DNA from 3 places in the Oerskovia sp. USHLN155 genome. Region 2 is predicted to be linked to each of the others. Evidence: riboswitches for the same ligand, from Rfam matches in the RefSeq annotation. Region 2 holds a riboswitch; each other region holds the start of a gene.
The links. A riboswitch is a leader RNA that binds a small molecule or an ion and turns the genes downstream of it on or off. The one in region 2 is predicted to bind S-adenosylmethionine.
Positions count from the first base shown of each region.

Region 1 (3,267 bases), on a different contig from region 2:
CGGACCCCGACCAGGACTGACCCCGTACGGGTCGACGGGTCGTCGACATCGCACGTCCGCCCACAGGGCGGGTACGGCCCTCGGGTCGTGCCCGCCCTGCGGCGTCCCCGGGTGGTGCCGACCCTGCGGGCGGGCGAGACGAGCGCCCGGAGGGGAGCGGCGTCGTCGGGCCGGCGGGGGAGCAGGTGCCCACGCCCTCCCACCGTGAGGTGTCACACGCTGAAACGGCGCCCCGTCCGGGCGCCCGGCGCGGGATGATGAGCCCGTGAATGCGCTCTCCGCACGCTCCCAGGTCGCCACGGCCCACCGGGTCGTCGTCAAGATCGGCTCCTCCTCCCTCACCGGACCGGACGGGCACCTCAGCGTCCCTGCCCTCCACGCGCTCGTCGACGTGATCGCGGCCCGCCACGCAGCGGGCGGGCAGGTCGTGCTCGTGACGTCGGGGGCGATCGCCGCGGGGATCGGACCGCTCGGCCTGAGCGCACGACCTCGCGACCTCGCGACGGCCCAGGCCGCGGCCTCGGTGGGCCAGGGCCTCCTCGTCGCCCGCTACGCCCAGGCGTTCGCCGAGTACGGCATCCGCGTGGGCCAGGTGCTCCTCACGGCCGAGGACACCATCCGCCGCGGGCACTACCGCAACGCGCAGCGCTCGCTCGAGCGTCTGCTGGACCTGGGGATCGTGCCGGTCGTCAACGAGAACGACGCGGTCGCGACGGACGAGATCCGCTTCGGTGACAACGACCGCCTCGCTGCCCTGGTCTCGCACCTGGTCCGCGCCGACGCGATGGTCCTGCTGACCGACGTCGACGGCCTGTACGACGGGCCGCCCTCGCGCCCCGGCACCCAGCGGATCCGCGAGGTCCGGTCCGCGCTCGACCTCGAGGGCATCGAGGTCACCGGCCGCGGCAGCTCGATCGGGACGGGCGGCATGCTCACCAAGCTCGAGTCGGTGCGCATCGCGACGGGCTCGGGCATCCCGGTCGTCCTGACCAAGGCCGCGCACGCCGAGGGCGCCCTCGCGGGGCGCGAGGTCGGGACGTGGTTCGCGGTGACCGGCAAGCGCACGACGCGCCGGCGCCTGTGGCTTGCGCACGCCGCCCGCACGCGCGGGCGCCTCGAGCTCGACGAGGGAGCGGTCACCGCGGTCCTGGGCGGACGCGCGTCGCTGCTGCCCGCGGGCGTGGTCGGCGTCACGGGCGACTTCGACGCCGGCGACCCCGTCGAGCTCGTCGCGCCCGACGGGCGCGTGATCGCGCGCGGCCTCGTCGCGTTCGACTCGAGCGACATCCCGGACCTGCTCGGGCGTTCGACGCACGAGCTGCGCGACAGGCTGGGCGAGGGGTACGACCGGGAGATCGTGCACCGCGACGACCTCGTGCTCGTGGGGCGCAAGCGCAAGGCGTCCTGAGCGCGGCTCGTCGCGGCCGACGCGCCCCTCGCGCGCCCCCTGACGGGGCCCGCCGACCCCGACCCGGGTCGACGGGCCCCGTCTCGCGCTCCCGGCGTCTCAATGCGTGGGACGGCGCTCTCACCCCTTGACTCCTCGCCCCCGGGAGGCTTTCCTGTGCGGCAGGTGAAGAGCGCCAGCGCCAAGACCCGGCTCGCTGGCCAGCAACCCTTCGACGTGACGGGGTGCTCCGGGTGGTACCTGACCGCGACCCGTCGGGCGCGGTAAGCACACGGAGGAACGGGCGATGCGCGCACTCGGGACGGAACAGGAGCACGACCGCAGGGCGGTGTGCCGCCTCGGCGGAGCCAGACCCCTCGCGCCCTGTTGTCGCTGACACGTTGCTGAACCCCCGCTGCACCTGACGCACGGCCGACACCCCGCGTCCCCCCTCCGCCGTCCCCTCGACGGCTCCCCACCGCCGCTCGCCGTGAGCCCGGCGTCGATCCGACGCACCCACGGTCCGTCGGCGACCCCTCAGCGCCCCGGCACTGCCGGTCCGACGGCGCGCACGACCGAAGGAGCACCTCTCGCATGTCCCTCTCGACCTGGCCCTCGGGCCCCGGCGGCCGTACGGCCCCGTCCCGCCGCGCGCTCGCCGCGGCCTCCCTCGCCGCGACGGCGCTCCTGCTCGGGGCGTGCGGCACCGGTGGCGGCAGCACGGCGGACGGCACGTCCCCCGGTCCGACGGCGGAGCCCGTCCCGGGCGGCAACCTCACCTTCGCGGTCACGGTCGACTCGCACTGCATCGACCCGCAGCAGGTCGGGAACAACGACGCGATCGCCTCGGCCCGTCAGACCGTGGCCTCGCTCACCGCGCAGGACCCGGACACGGGGGAGATCCTGCCGTGGCTCGCCGAGAGCTGGGAGGTCGACGCGGACGCGACGAGCTTCACGTTCACGCTCCGGGAGGGGCCGACGTTCGCCGACGGCACGCCGATCGACGCGGCCGCCGTCAAGACGAACTTCGACAAGATCGTCGAGCTCGGGGCAGCGGCCTCGCTCGGCTCGGCCTACCTCGTCGGGTACGAGGGGACCACGGTCGTGGACCCCCGCACCGTGCGGGTCGACTTCTCAGCCCCCAGCGCTCAGTTCCTCCAGGCGTCCTCGACCTTCTCGCTCGGTCTGCTCTCGCCCGCGTCCGCCGCGCTCAGCGTCGAGGACCGGTGCGCCGGGAAGTTCGTGGGCTCCGGGCCGTTCGCGGTGAAGTCGTACACGTTCGACCAGGAGGTCGTGCTCGAGAAGGTCGCCGGCTACGACTGGGCCTCCGGGGCCGACGACCACACGGGTGAGGCGTACCTCGACACCGTGACCGTGAAGTTCGTGCCCGAGGCCAGCGTGCGGACCGGCAGCCTGCTCTCGGGCCAGATCGACGCGACCGCGGCCATCAGCACGGTCGACCTGCCGCAGTTCGACGGCAACGGCTTCTGGCTCGCGTACCGGGCGAACCCGGGCGTCGTCTTCAACCTCTTCCCCAACGAGTCGCGACCGCTCGCCGCCGACCCCGCAGTGCGGCAGGCGATCAGCAAGGGCATCGACCGCGAGGAGATCGCTGCGACCCTGCTGACCCCGCAGGACGAGCCCGCGACGAGCGTGCTGTCGCACTCGACCCCGCTGTGGGCCGACGTCTCGGACGACCTGGCGTACGACCCGGACGGTGCGGAAGAGCTCCTCGACGACGCCGGCTGGGTCAAGGGTGCCGACGGCGTGCGGGTCAAGGACGGACAGCGGCTGTCCACCACCGTCACGTTCTGGCAGGTGGCCGAGCCGCTCGAGCTCGTCCAGCAGCAGCTCGCGAAGATCGGTGTGGACCTCCAGCT
Region 1 is NZ_JBBCXG010000002.1:285,337-288,603, reverse strand. It holds gene obgE (GTPase ObgE) at 1-20, shown strand, start outside; gene proB (glutamate 5-kinase) at 266-1,408, shown strand; SAM riboswitch class IV at 1,573-1,684, shown strand; gene WFH32_RS04215 (ABC transporter substrate-binding protein) at 1,982-3,267, shown strand, end outside.
Region 1: it holds a riboswitch for S-adenosylmethionine, as region 2 does, so the genes downstream of both, WFH32_RS04215 (ABC transporter substrate-binding protein) here and WFH32_RS14510 (hypothetical protein) in region 2, are expected to answer to the same signal.

Region 2 (3,267 bases):
AACGAGCTCAACGTCGGGTGGGACCTGGTGCTCGCGCAGGGCGACGTGCTGGGGGTGCGTGCCACGACGTACGCCTTCACGGGCGGGGCGAACGGCGAGGTCGGCTCCCAGACGTTCTACACCGACCTCCCTCGCGCGACCACGACGTGGTCGTCGGACCTCTTCACGGCCGACGGACGCACGCAGGCCGCGCAGTGGGTCGACGCGGCGCTCGCCTCGGCCGGTCTGGGGTTCGACGAGCCGGTGCCCTCGTCGGAGGACACGTTCCGGGACGTGCGTCTCGGGCCCGACGGCGCCGCGACCCTGGTCTTCGCGCCCGGCCTGGTCTCTGCCCGCTCCGACGGAGAGCTGGCCGTGCGCATCGAGCCCGACGCGACCCGGACGGCCCTGTCCGCCGTCGGGAAGCAGATCGCGGACGTCGCGGCGAGCGGCGCCCCGTTCATGGGCATCGCACCGCCCCCCGTCGAGCCGCCGCCCGTGACCCCGCCCGTCGCGCCCGACCCGTCCGGCGCCCCCGACTGCTCGGTGCTGCGGTGCGTGGCCCTGACCTTCGACGACGGCCCGGGCAAGCACACGTCCCGACTGCTCGACACGCTCGCCGAGAAGCAGGTGAGGGCGACGTTCTTCCTCGTCGGCCGTTCCGTGAAGTCGCATCCCGACCTGGTCCGTCGCGAGGTCGCCGAGGGGCACGCGGTGGGCAACCACACCTGGTCCCACCCCGACCTCTCGAAGCTCGGCACCGACCAGATCACGGACGAGCTGACCTCGACGGCGGACGCGGTCGAGGCCGCGTCGGGCGTCCGACCGACGCTCGTTCGCCCTCCGTACGGCGCGACGAGCGACACTGTGACGAGTGTCCTCTCCCAGCGGAACGAGCCGGCGATCCTGTGGGACGTCGACACCGAGGACTGGAAGAACAAGGACACCGCCATGACGACCGAGCGGGCTCTCGCAGGCGTCCGACCTGGGGCGATCCTCCTGATGCACGACATCCACGGCTCCACCGTGGACGCCGTCCCGGGCATCGTGGACGGCCTGCGGGCCGCGGGCTACACGCTCGTGACGGTGCCCGATTTGCTCGGCCCTGGCCTGGTTGGCGGACACGCGTACTTCAATCGTTAGCATCAGGGCTAGCACAGTCGGAGTAACCCCTGTACCGTAGCCGGTGAGATTGCAGTGCCTCGCTTGTCCTTGCGCAACGGCCCCATGCCACCGCGAACCTTGTTACCCAAGAGTTGACGACGAACACCGTGATGTTCGGCTCCAGATCATGGAGCTGTTTGAAACTCTAGAAGGAGATCCCCATGGCATTGGGAACCGTGAAGTGGTTCAACGGCGAAAAGGGCTACGGCTTCATCGCACCTGAGGACGGCAGCGCCGACGTGTTCGCGCACTACTCCGCCATCCAGACGCAGGGCTTCCGCTCGCTCGAGGAGAACCAGCGCGTCGAGTTCGACGTGACGCAGGGCCCCAAGGGCCCGCAGGCGGAGAACATCCGCCCGCTCTGATCTCACTCGCCTCCGGGCGTAGCTGATCATTGAACGAGTGCCCCCGACCGTCTCGGTCGGGGGCACTCGTGCGTCCAGGACCAGGCACCCTGGTGCTCGGGCGGTGACGCCGTGGTAGAACTGAGAACGGTCCAGAGGACCAGCGAACCGCCCTCCGGCGTGCTGGTCCGGCAACCGCGCGACGCGCACGGTGCTCCCGGAGGAAGACCCGCCCCCACGACCGTGGGGGAAGAGCGAGGCCCGACGTCGTAGGGCGCCTCCTCGTGCCCCTCACCCGGGGACGGTCCCGGGTGGTTGTGCGCACGGGGGCGAGCTCCGCCGTCGGGCACGGAGAGAAGGAGCACCATGGCCGAGCGCGTCATGGAACGCCGGGCGACGGTCGTCGCCTGTCCCCCGCCCGCTGTGTGCGAACGGTTCGACACCGGGCACCTCCTGCACCCCGTCCACGAGCGCATGCTCCGCAACCGGCCCTGGGGTTGGCGCGAGGGCGTCGTGCTCGCGGTGCGGGCGCACGACGGCGGAGCCGAGGTCGTCGTCGAGTACGCGTCGGGCGAGGGGGCGTGCCGGGTGTGGCATCACACGCTGCTCGACGTCGGCCCCGGTGCCACCGTGCGGGTGCACGAGCAGTACCACGCGCTCGAGGTCGAGGGCCAGGGCCTCAACGTGCGGCTGCTCGGCGGGGTGGGCCCGACGCCGGAACCGGTGCGCTCTCCCCGCTGAGTGCGTTCCGGCCGCGACCCGCCGGGCGTCTCTCGGCCGCATCATGCACTCGGCGGAACGGGTGAGCCGGGCGCCGCGTTGGACCAGTGAGGGCGTCCGCCCTCGACGGTTCGACCAAAGGACACGCTCATGGGATTCCTCGACCGCCTCCTCGGCCGCACCCCGCAGGACGAGCGCTCACCCTACGGCTCGGCAGACCGCCCCGGCGCCCCTGCCTACGGCACCCCGCCCCCGGCCCCGACGGGCCCCGCACGCAGCGAGGACGACGTCGCGATCGACCGCTACCGCTACCTGCTGCGCACGGCTCCCCCCGAGGCCGTCGAGCAGGCGCACGCCGAGGCGTTCGAGCGGCTGACGCCGGAGCAGCGGCGCCGCGTGCTGGCCGAGCTCGGTGAGAACCTGCCGCCCGCCGAGCGCGCGACCTCCGACGACCCGCAGTCGCTCGCCCGCATGGCGACCCGCGCCGAGATGCGCAACCCCGGCACGCTCGAACGGTCGTTCGGCGGCCGGCAGGGCGGTCCGGGCGGTCCGGGCATGGGCTCGATGATCGGCTCGAGCATGCTCGGCACCATCGCGGGCGTCGTGATCGGCTCCGCGGTCGCCAACATGTTGTTCGGCCCGATGTTCGGTGACCCGACCGCGGACTTCGCCGGCGACGGCGGGACCTCGGGCGAGGGCGACCCCGGCGCGACCGAGACGGGCGGCGAGACGGACCCGGGAGCCGGCGACACGGGGGCCGGAGACACTGGTGGCGGGGACGTCACCGAGGCGGGCGGCGACTTCGGCGGCTTCGGGGACTTCGGTGGCGGCGACTTCGGCGGCTTCGGCGACTTCTGAGTCCAACGCCTGAGTGCGGAGCACTCGTCGCCGAGAGCCCCGAACGACGACGAGTACTCCGCACTCAGCGGAGCGGGGCCACGCCCGACCGACACAGCCCGATGAACGCGCCCAGCTCGGCGAGCTCCTCGGGATGGTTCGGGAGGTAGTCCGTGAGCCGGGGCGAACGGACCACGACGGCGCACCACTGGCCGCGCGAGAC
Region 2 is NZ_JBBCXG010000009.1:159,973-163,239, forward strand. It holds gene WFH32_RS14500 (polysaccharide deacetylase family protein) at 1-1,122, shown strand, start outside; gene WFH32_RS14505 (cold-shock protein) at 1,305-1,508, shown strand; SAM riboswitch class IV at 1,637-1,748, shown strand; gene WFH32_RS14510 (hypothetical protein) at 1,854-2,228, shown strand; gene WFH32_RS14515 (hypothetical protein) at 2,358-3,065, shown strand; gene WFH32_RS14520 (TM0106 family RecB-like putative nuclease) at 3,130-3,267, opposite strand, start outside.

Region 3 (3,267 bases), on a different contig from region 2:
GTCGTGGGCATGTTGGCGCCCTCCGCGACCGCGACGACGCCGTTCGCGACGAGCTGCTTCGCGTCCTGCTCGCTCAGCTCGTTCTGGGTGGCGCACGGCAGCGCGACCGTCGCGGGGACGTCCCAGATGCTGCCGCCCGTCACGAGGCGTGCCCCGGGGCGACGCTCGACGTAGTCGGCCACGCGCCCGCGCTCGACCTCCTTGATCTGGCGGAGCAGGTCGACGTCCACGCCGGCCTCGTCGACCACGTAGCCCGACGAGTCGGAGAAGGACACGACGTTCGCGCCGAGCTGCTGAGCCTTCTGGATCGCGTAGGTCGCGACGTTCCCCGAGCCGGAGACGACGACGCGCTGGCCGTCGAAGGTCTGGCCCTTGGTGCGCAGCATGTGGTCGGCGAAGAACACCGTGCCGAAGCCCGTGGCCTCGGTACGCACGAGGGATCCGCCCCAGCTGATGCCCTTGCCCGTGAGGACGCCGGACTCGTAGCGGTTCGTGATGCGCTTGTACTGACCGAACAGGTAGCCGATCTCGCGGCCGCCCACGCCGATGTCGCCCGCGGGGACGTCCGTGTACTCGCCGATGTGGCGGTAGAGCTCGGTCATGAACGACTGGCAGAAGCGCATGACCTCGCCGTCGGACTTGCCGCGCGGGTCGAAGTCCGAGCCGCCCTTGCCGCCGCCGATGGGCATGCCGGTGAGCGAGTTCTTGAAGATCTGCTCGAACCCGAGGAACTTGACGATCCCGAGGTACACCGAGGGGTGGAAGCGGAGGCCGCCCTTGAACGGGCCGAGGGCCGAGTTGAACTCGACGCGGAAGCCGCGGTTGATCTGGACGTGGTTCTGGTCGTCGACCCACGGCACGCGGAAGATGATCTGGCGCTCGGGCTCGCAGATGCGCTCGAGCACGGCGGCGTCGACGTACTGGGGGTTCTTCTGGAGCACCGGCCCGAGCGAGTCGAAGACCTCGCGAACCGCCTGGTGGAACTCGACCTCACCAGGGTTGCGGGCGAGGACCTCGTCGAAGACGGACTGCAGACGACTATCCATGGAGTGCTCCTCGGCAGGGCGGGCTTTGAACCGCACCAGGTTACGTACTCGTAAACATCGCCGTACTCCCGTCCCACTCTGGGAGACGCCAGGCTCATGACCTGGGACGCCGCCCTTGCTCGGGGCAACAGTTCGAGGTCCCACCTCCGGAAACCTCCGTCCACCCTCTGAGAATTCTCGACCTGATCGGTGCAGATTCGCCCCTCCAGGTCTATACCCCTACCCAGAGGTCACGAGCACCAGCGCGAAGCCCCGGCTCGCTGGTCAGCAACCCCTTCACGACGGGGTGCTCCGGGAGATGACCTGGCCGCGCCGGCACGACGCGGCAAGCGTGCAGCACGACGACAGTGAGGAAGCGATGACCCAGCACCCCGCAGCACCCCGCCCGACGCAGACCGACGACCCACGACCGGCCGTGGTAACCCTGGTCGGCAACCCGCGGCCCGGTTCACGGACCTTGACCGCCGCCCGGACGGTCGCGGCCCGCGTCGCCGACCACCTGGGCCTCGCCCCGGCCGACCCGACCCCGGCCACGATCGACCTCGCCGAGATCGCCACCGAGATCCTCGCCCCCGAGCACCCGCGCGCCGACACCGCGCGGGACATCGCCGCGAGCGCCGCGGTCCTGGTCGTCGCGACGCCCGTCTACAAGGGCTCGTACACCGGGCTGCTCAAGGCGTTCCTCGACCTCTACGGCCCCGACGGCCTGGCCGGGGTCGTGGCCGTCCCGGTCGTGGTGTCGGGCAACCCCGCGCACGCTCTCGCGGGCGAGGTGCACCTGCGCCCGCTCCTCGTCGAGCTCGGCGCGACGGTCCCCGCGCGCACGCTCACCCTCCTGGACTCCCGGCTGGGCGAGGCCGATCTCACGAGCACCGTCGACGCCTGGCTCGACCACGCGGGAGGGCCCTTGCTGCGGGCGGCGAGCGCCGCCGTCGGGCAGGAGACCACCCACCGGACCGCCCCCGAGCTCGCCGAGGTGACCCGATGACCGCCGAACCCACGACCCGCTCCGACGTCGCCGGACTCGCCGGGCTCGAGGCCCTGCTCCACGAGCAGGACGAGCCGCAGCTCAGCGCCGACGCCTACAAGGCCGTGTTCCGGCAGCACCCCGCGGGTGTCGCGGTCGTCGCGCTCGAGCACGAGGGCCGCCCCGTGGGCTTCACGGCGACGTCGGTCATCTCGGTCTCGGCCGCGCCGCCACTGCTCGCGTTCTCGCTCGCGTCGACGTCGTCGTCGTGGCCCGCGATCTCGGCGGCCCGCACGGTCACGGTCAACTTCCTCAGCGCCGACCAGGACGACGTGTCGGCGCGCTTCGCGACGAGCGGGATCGACCGCTTCGCGGCTGGCGGCTGGTCTCCCCTCGAGTCCGGGGAACCCGTGATCGACGGCGCGCTGTCGTGGGTGCGCGGCCGCATCATCCAGCGCACGCCGGTGGGCGACAGCTACCTGGTCTCGCTGCGCGCGCTCGCGTCGGGGACCCGGGCGGACGCGACACCGCTGGTCTACCACGACCGGTCGTACCACCGGATCGGGGACCACTCGGCTCTCTGAGCCGCACGGACCGGGGCCCGACGGCGGAGCGCGCCGCCGTCGGGCCCCTCACCCGTGCTGCCGGGTCACCAGCTCCACCCGCGCGCGCTGAGCTCGAGCTCCTCGCGCAGCCGCTCGTCCTCGTCGCTGCGCAGGCCCGCACGCAGCGGGGCGGCCTCGACGTCGAGCCCGCTGAGCCGGCACGCCTCGCGCAGCAGCGCGTCGTACGCACCCTGCGCCGCGAGGTAGTGGTGGGCGCGGGCGTAGACGTCCGGGTCGGCCTCGACCGCGCGCAGCTCGTCGGCGAGCCGCCCGAGGCGGATCTGGAGCGCGAGCGCCACGAGAGGATCGGGTGCCCGACGGCGCCGCTCCCGCAGGGTGGTCCGGTGCGGTCCGAGCGGTGGCAGGGCATCCGCGGAGGGCCGGTCGACGCGCACCATGAACCAGGCGATGGCGGCGACCAGGGCCGCGCCCACCGCGCCGGAGATCACGAGGAGCCACATCGTCGGAGCCTTCTTCCGTGCCCGTGCCCGGCGCACGCGAGGGCCTGCCGGACACTTCCAGCCTAGGCCGAGCGGGAACGCTCCGCCAGGGTGGCGGCCCTGCCCGGCCGGCCCCTCGCAGGCTCGCCCGTCGGGCCTACCGCGCCGTGAACCCCTTGGCCCGGCGGGCGTCGGCGGGCCCCCAGAGG
Region 3 is NZ_JBBCXG010000004.1:158,956-162,222, forward strand. It holds gene gdhA (NADP-specific glutamate dehydrogenase) at 1-1,046, opposite strand, end outside; SAM riboswitch class IV at 1,275-1,384, shown strand; gene WFH32_RS07055 (NADPH-dependent FMN reductase) at 1,405-2,034, shown strand; gene WFH32_RS07060 (flavin reductase family protein) at 2,031-2,597, shown strand; gene WFH32_RS07065 (hypothetical protein) at 2,663-3,079, opposite strand; gene WFH32_RS07070 (LLM class flavin-dependent oxidoreductase) at 3,216-3,267, opposite strand, start outside.
Region 3: it holds a riboswitch for S-adenosylmethionine, as region 2 does, so the genes downstream of both, WFH32_RS07055 (NADPH-dependent FMN reductase) here and WFH32_RS14510 (hypothetical protein) in region 2, are expected to answer to the same signal.